Regions from separate parts of the Bradyrhizobium sp. AUGA SZCCT0169 genome, predicted to be linked through region 2. Evidence: predicted binding sites of a transcription regulator. Region 2 holds the regulator's gene; the other holds the start of a gene.
The links. The regulator LexA, encoded in region 2, represses DNA repair genes until DNA is damaged. The targets are predictions, from matches to a motif close to TGTTCNNNNTGTGTTCNG.

Region 1: JQ609_RS23485 (DNA recombination protein RmuC) is a predicted target of LexA. The motif match lies at 1,538-1,555, and genes of this name have one in related genera.

Annotation. Positions count from the first base shown of each region.
Region 1 covers NZ_JAFCMC010000023.1:66,990-70,398, forward strand. Annotated here, with positions in the region: gene fmt (methionyl-tRNA formyltransferase) at 1-705, opposite strand, end outside; gene def (peptide deformylase) at 887-1,414, opposite strand; gene JQ609_RS23485 (DNA recombination protein RmuC) at 1,585-2,793, shown strand; gene JQ609_RS23490 (GIY-YIG nuclease family protein) at 2,983-3,288, opposite strand; gene JQ609_RS23495 (AmpG family muropeptide MFS transporter) at 3,375-3,409, shown strand, end outside.
Region 2 covers NZ_JAFCMC010000005.1:232,289-235,697, reverse strand. Annotated here, with positions in the region: gene JQ609_RS08575 (HAD family phosphatase) at 1-148, shown strand, start outside; gene glp (gephyrin-like molybdotransferase Glp) at 161-1,372, shown strand; gene lexA (transcriptional repressor LexA) at 1,586-2,293, shown strand; gene JQ609_RS08560 (hypothetical protein) at 2,522-2,761, shown strand; gene JQ609_RS08555 (hypothetical protein) at 2,901-3,323, shown strand; gene JQ609_RS08550 (ComEC/Rec2 family competence protein) at 3,366-3,409, opposite strand, start outside.

The sequences.
Region 1 (3,409 bases), on a different contig from region 2:
GGCGCCCGGAAACGGCGACAGCCCATGGATGTGCCGCAGCACTTCGCGCGCCGGCCGGCTCCAGTCGATCCGCGCCTCGGCCTTCTCGATCTTGGCAGCGTAGGTGACGCCATCGGCGCTTTGCTTGCTCAATTGAAGACCGCCGCGTTCCAGCCCGCCCATCGCGCGCACCATCAGATCGGCCCCCAACGGGGCCAGCGCATCGTGCAGATCGGCGGCGGTCATGGTGTCCGATATGGGCAGGCGCTCGGCCATCGCGACGTCGCCGGTATCGAGGCCGACGTCCATCTTCATCACCATCACACCGGACTCGGCATCGCCTGCCATGATGGCACGATTGATTGGGGCTGCGCCGCGCCAGCGCGGCAGCAACGAGCCGTGCAGGTTGAAACAGCCGAGCGGCGGCGCATCCAGGATCGCCTGCGGCAGGATCATGCCATAGGCGACGACCACGGCGGCATCCGCATTGTGCGCGCGAAACGCTTCGAGCGCGTCCGGCGTCTTCAATGTGGTCGGCGTCAGCACGGGTATGCCGAGCCGCCGCGCTTCCTGCTCCACAGGTGTCGGCTGCAGCTTCATGCCACGCCCGGCCGGCTTCGGCGCGCGGGTATAGACGGCCGCGATCTCATGGCCATGGGCCACGAGTTCCAGCAGCGTCGGCACCGCGAAATCGGGCGTGCCCATGAAGATCAAGCGGAGAGGCATGATGCGAAGAAAATCCTTTGGACCCGGCATCTAGATAACGAGCGTCATCTTGAGGTGCGAGCCCTTGCGAGCCTCGAAGGATGCGCAGGAAAGAAAGAATGTCGCTTGCGTCTGCCGTCGCCCTTCGAGGCTGCGACGCCAAGAGGCGCCTTCGCACCTCAGGGTGACGGCGCGGTGGATCCTACTCCGCCGCCCTCTTCGCGGCCTTGGTAAACTTCTTCAGCACACGGTCGCGCTTCAGCTTGGACAAATAATCCACGAACAGCACGCCATTGAGGTGATCGATTTCGTGCTGGATGCAGGTGGCAAACAGGCCGTCGGCATCTTCCTCGTGCACCTTGCCGTCCAGATCGGTGAAGCGTACGCGCACCTGCGCCGGCCGTTCCACCGCCTCGTAATATTCGGGGATCGAGAGACAGCCCTCCTCGTAGACCGACAGCTCTTCGGACGAGGAGATGATCTCCGGATTGATAAAGACCCGCGGCTGCGGCTTGGTCTCGCCGTCCTCGGTCTTCTTGGCCAGATCCATGGTGATCAGCCGCAGCGGCTGCGCGACCTGGATCGCGGCGAGGCCAATGCCGGGCGCGTCGTACATGGTCTCGAACATGTCGTCGGCCAGCTTGCGGATCTCCGCCGTCACCTTCTCGACGGGTTTGGAGACGAGCCGCAACTGCTTGTCCGGCAGGATAATGATTTCTCTGATTGCCATGATGGGGCGATTTAAGCTGCTGATTTGCCGCGGTCAATGCACGTCGGAACCGGGTAAGGCGGCCTTAACCATGATTTTTAAGGCCGCGTTAACCACGAAAATTAAGGGGTCATCTACCATAAATGTTCCCTCTTCGTTCGTGCTAACCCGCGAATCGGCTACAAGCAGCCATGAACGAGATTCTTTTTGTCATCGGCGACCTGCCGATTCGTGCCCTCGACGCGCTGATCGGCTTTGGCGCGCTGGCGCTAATCCTGTTGCTCACCATTGCCATCGTCATCGCCCGGTCGGGCCGCCGCGGCGCGGAACTCGCGATGGCGCAGGCGATCCGGGCCGACGAGCTCGAGGAACGCCTGAGCGAAATGCTGCGGGCGCAGAGCGAATCCACCGGCCGGGTCGATGCGATGGGACAGGCGCTGGCCGGCCGTCAGGCCGAGATGGCCCGCGCCGTCAACGAGCGGCTGGATTCGGTGACCCACCGGGTCGGCCAGTCGATGGAAGCGACCACGCGCAACACCATGGACAGTTTGCGCGCGCTGCATGAGCGGCTCGGCATTATCGACAATGCCCATAAAAATCTCACCGACCTGACCTCGCAAGTCACCACGCTGCGCGACGTGCTCGCCAACAAGCAGTCGCGCGGCGCGTTCGGCCAGGCGCGGATGGAGGCGATCGTCCAGGACGGCATGCCGACGGGTTCCTACGAGTTCCAGTACACGCTCTCATCAGGCAAGCGGCCGGATTGCGTGGTGTTCCTGCCCGACCAGCGCCCGCTCTGCATCGATGCGAAATTTCCGCTGGAGGCGATGACCGCGCTGCACGACGCGCGCACCGACGAGGAAAAGAAATACGCTACAGGGCGACTGCGCGCCGACGTGATGAAGCATGTCAACGACATCGCCGAGAAGTATCTGATATCAGGCGAGACCCAGGACACCGCGCTGATGTTCGTGCCGTCGGAATCGGTCTATGCGGAAATTCACGATGGGTTCGACGACGTGATCCAGAAGGCCTACCGCGCCCGCGTCGTGCTGGTGTCGCCGTCGCTGTTGATGCTGGCAATCCAGGTGATGCAGCAGATCCTGAAAGATGCGCGGATGCGCGATGCTGCCGACCAGATCCGCACCGAGGTGCTTAATTTGGGCGACGATCTCGGCCGCCTGCGCGACCGCGTGCTGAAACTGCAAAAGCATTTTGGCGATGTGAATGAGGACGTCCGCCAGATCCTGATCTCCGCCGACAAGATCGAAAAGCGGGCGGGGCGGATCGAGGAACTGGATTTTAGCAAGTCCGAGCCGCCGCCCGAGGCTCCGCGCATCGTCAAATCTGGCGCACCAGAGCTGTTCCCGCTGGCGCGCAAGCTGCAGGCGGGGGAGTAGAGGCCCAGGCGCTACGCAAGCGGTGTCATCGCCCGGCTTGACCGGGCGACCCAGTACGCCGCGGCCTCTCGATCTAGCTCAAACACCTCTGGGATACTGGGTCCCCCGCTTTCGCGGAGGACGACAATGATTTTTGTTCGTCCTTCTGGGACCCGCCGCCATCAGAGCCATCTCGTCGAAAGCGCTGACCTATCCTCCTCCTGCGGCGATCTCCGGATAAAGATCAATCCAGTTCGGATTGTCCTTTTCGATCAGCGCAATCTTCCAAGCCCGCGGCCATTTCTTCAGCCGTTTCTCACGCTGAATGGCAACCTCTACTTCGTCGACGCATTCGAAGTACACCAGATGACTCACGCCGTAATCTTTAGTGAAGCCTTCCACCGCACCTGACTTATGCTCGTAAACGCGACGGACGAGGTCATTGGTCACGCCGATGTAAAGCGTGCCACCGATGCGGCTGGCCAGGATATATACATAATAGCTGCGCGTTCCCATCTGCCGCCTCTGGGATACTGGGTCGCCCGGTCAAGCCGGGCGATGACAGTATCATTTTTGGCGGCCGAATCTGCTAACACCTGTCTATGAACGCACCTGAAGCCCCCTCGACATCGGCAAC
Region 2 (3,409 bases):
CAAGGCGATCGGTGTTCCCGCCTCCCGCATCGTGTTCTTCGACGATTCCGCAGCAAATATCGACGGCGCGCAGGCGCGCGGCCTGGCCGCGGTGCATGTGACAGGGCCGGATGACGTCGCAAAGGCGCTTGCCGCGCTGGGAATTTGAGAGGGTGTTGCCGTGGCCCTGATGCCGGTCGTTGATGCACTGACCGCGATCCTTGCGGGCGCCGATCCCCTGGCGGAAGAAATGGCCGCACTCGACACCGCCTGGCATCGCGTCCTCGCGCGCGACCTTGCCGCAAAGCGCACGCAGCCGCCGCGGGCGATGTCGGCGATGGACGGCTATGCGGTGCGATCGGCCGATGCCGCCGACCTCTCCGCGCGGCTGAAGGTGATCGGCGAAGTCGCGGCGGGCCGCCCGTTCGAACGCCAGGTGGGCCCAGGAGAAGCGGTCAGGATTTTTACCGGCGGGGTGATCCCCGATGGCGCCGACGCCGTCATCATCCAGGAAGACACGGCCGCCAGCGGCGACCACATCACGATCACGGAAGTTGCAAGACCGGGACGGCATATCCGCGCCGCCGGCGCCGATTTCCGCGAGGGCGACGTGCTGCTCACCAGGGGAAGCCGCCTCACCGAACGCGATCTGTCGCTCGCCGCCGGCATGAACTATCCGGAACTCGCCGTGATCAGCCGCCCCAAGGTGGCGGTGCTCGCCACCGGCGACGAGCTGGTGATGCCGGGCTCGATCCCGGGCCCCGGCCAGATCGTCTACTCCAACGGCTACGCGCTGCGCGCGCTGGCGCGGGCCGAGGGCGCCGAAACCATTGATTTCGGCATCGCCGCCGACACGGTCGAGGCGACCACTGACGGCATCCGCCGCGCCCGCGCCTCGGGCGCCGACATCCTGATCACGATGGGCGGCGCCTCGGTCGGCGACCACGACCTCGTCAAGCGCTCGCTGGAGGCCGAGGGCGTCGCGATGGCGTTCTGGCGCATCGCGATGCGGCCGGGCAAGCCGATGATGCACGGGCGCCTCGGGGCGATGCGGGTGATCGGCCTGCCCGGCAATCCGGTCTCGTCCTATGTCTGCGGTTTCCTGTTTCTGGTGCCGCTGATTCGCGCGCTGTCGGGCCGAAAAACCATCCATCACGCGCGTGAGACCGCCCTGCTCGGCCGCGATCTTCCCGCCAACGACCAGCGCGAAGACTATCTTCGCGCACGGCTTGAGCAGCGCGAAGACGGTGCGTTGATCGCGGTGCCGGTGAGCCACCAGGATTCGTCGCTGCTTGGGAATCTCGCTGCGGCACGGGCGCTTTTGATACGTCCGCCGTTTGCGCCGGCGGTGCCTGAAGGCACGCCATGCGAGTTCCTGCGCCTGCCGGAATGACGCGTCCGGGCGGCCTGTTCGAGTGAACTCGGCGCGCGTTCACCTGAAATTAAGTGGTTGCGGAACATGTATCGAACATATAGTGTCCGTTCATGATTTGTTTCGAGAGCTAGTGTCTACAAATGGGAGTTTTGGACTTCCGAATTTGAGACCGCGGCCTCTGCAAGCTGAACGACCACGAATTACGACGCGCCAACCGGGGGATTGCTCGAGATGCTTACGCGCAAACAGTATGAACTTCTGCGTTTCATCAACGAACGGCTCAAGGAAGCCGGCGTGCCGCCCTCCTTCGACGAAATGAAGGATGCGCTCGACCTCCGCTCCAAATCCGGCATCCACCGCCTCATCACCGCCCTGGAAGAGCGCGGCTTCATCCGCCGCCTGCCCAACCGTGCCCGCGCCATCGAAGTCATCAAGCTGCCCGAGCTTGCGGGCGCCGGTAACGGCAACGGCCGCCGCGGCTTCACCCCGAGCGTCATCGAAGGCACGCTCGGCAAGGTCCGCGCCGCCAGCGCGCCCGCCGAGGACGATGGCAACCGTCCGGTCGCCGTTCCCGTCATGGGCCGGATCGCCGCCGGCACGCCGATCGAGGCGCTGCAGACCCGCAGCCACACCATCAGCGTACCGCCGGACATGCTCGGCTCCGGCGAACATTACGCGCTCGAAGTCCGCGGCGATTCCATGGTGGACGCCGGCATTCTCGACGGCGACATGGCGCTGATCCAGCGCAACGAGACCGCCGACACCGGCGATATCGTGGTGGCGCTGATCGACGAGGAGGAAGCCACCCTGAAACGCTTCCGCCGCCGCGGCGCCTCGATCGCGCTGGAGCCCGCCAACACCTCTTATGAAGTGCGCATCCTGCCGCCGAACCGGGTCCGGATTCAGGGCAAGCTGATCGGGCTGTACCGGAAGTACTGAGCGCGGCCCGCGCCAGATGCAAGCCGCGTTCGGCACCGCAAAAAAGCCCCGGCCATCGACCGGGGCTTTTCGTTGCCTGGACGTTGGGACAGCCTTAACCGTCGCGGTGCGCTTGCATACGTCCCACAATTGCCCAGAACGCAGCAAAAACTGGCGGCGTGAGCGCGCTGTTTGGTTTGAGGCGTGCTCGAAAGCGTGCGAACGGGGGGACGCGACGTGGTCAGCAATATGATCACCAAGATCACCTGGCAGCGGGCGGGCCTAGTGACCGAGCCGGGCCGCTACATGCTCCGGTTCGGCTGGCTGACAGTGACGGCGGAAGATCTCGCGATCTGGCAGCAATTTCCGGAGGCTGCGTTCACGCTGGTCGCGCTGCCCGGGATTGCCGACGACGGACGGGAGCAATTCCATCTCGGCGCCTTCGAACTGCCGCTGCCGCCGATGCCTGAAAATCCGCAGCCGCCGTAGCGCGTTTGTGATCGGTTGCGCCGGCCTTTCCGTCGCACAAATGTCCAGAACAGGAATAGACTTTGCTCAAGTCCACTCTGATAGAGGCCAGCGCCTCGAGGGAGGCACGGGTCTTTATCTCTTACGAGGGAGCGATCCGATGTGTGACTATAGTTTGCACGCGATGGCAACGCGTCCTGCTGAGGTCGGCGAGACATTGATATCGACCACCTTCCGCGGCACCTCGACCCGCGGCTTTGCCAGCGAACGCGACCCCGCAGTCGCGGTCTGCATGCTGCCCGGGACCGAACTGGCCTTCGCGCAAGACGTCAAATACGACAACCGCTGGATCTGGACGCGGACGATCGGTTTTCGCGTCGGCAAGTTCAACACCATTGATCCGCATATCAAGGAACGTCACCACGACGCAATCGAATTTCCCGACGGGAGCCATGTGCTGGTGACGCAGCTTTGCGAGGGTCAGCGCGTCACCGTGCTGCAATTGCCGGTGGTGCATCCGATTCCCGAGCGCGCGGCAACGAAGGCGGACACTACGACGACGACACCGCTTTCCACCGGTTGAATTCCGCGCCGCCGGTCGCGCCGCGCCGGGGAACGTGAATCCTTATTCCTCGGCCTGCAGGTCCGCTTCCGACGGGGTCGCATCGA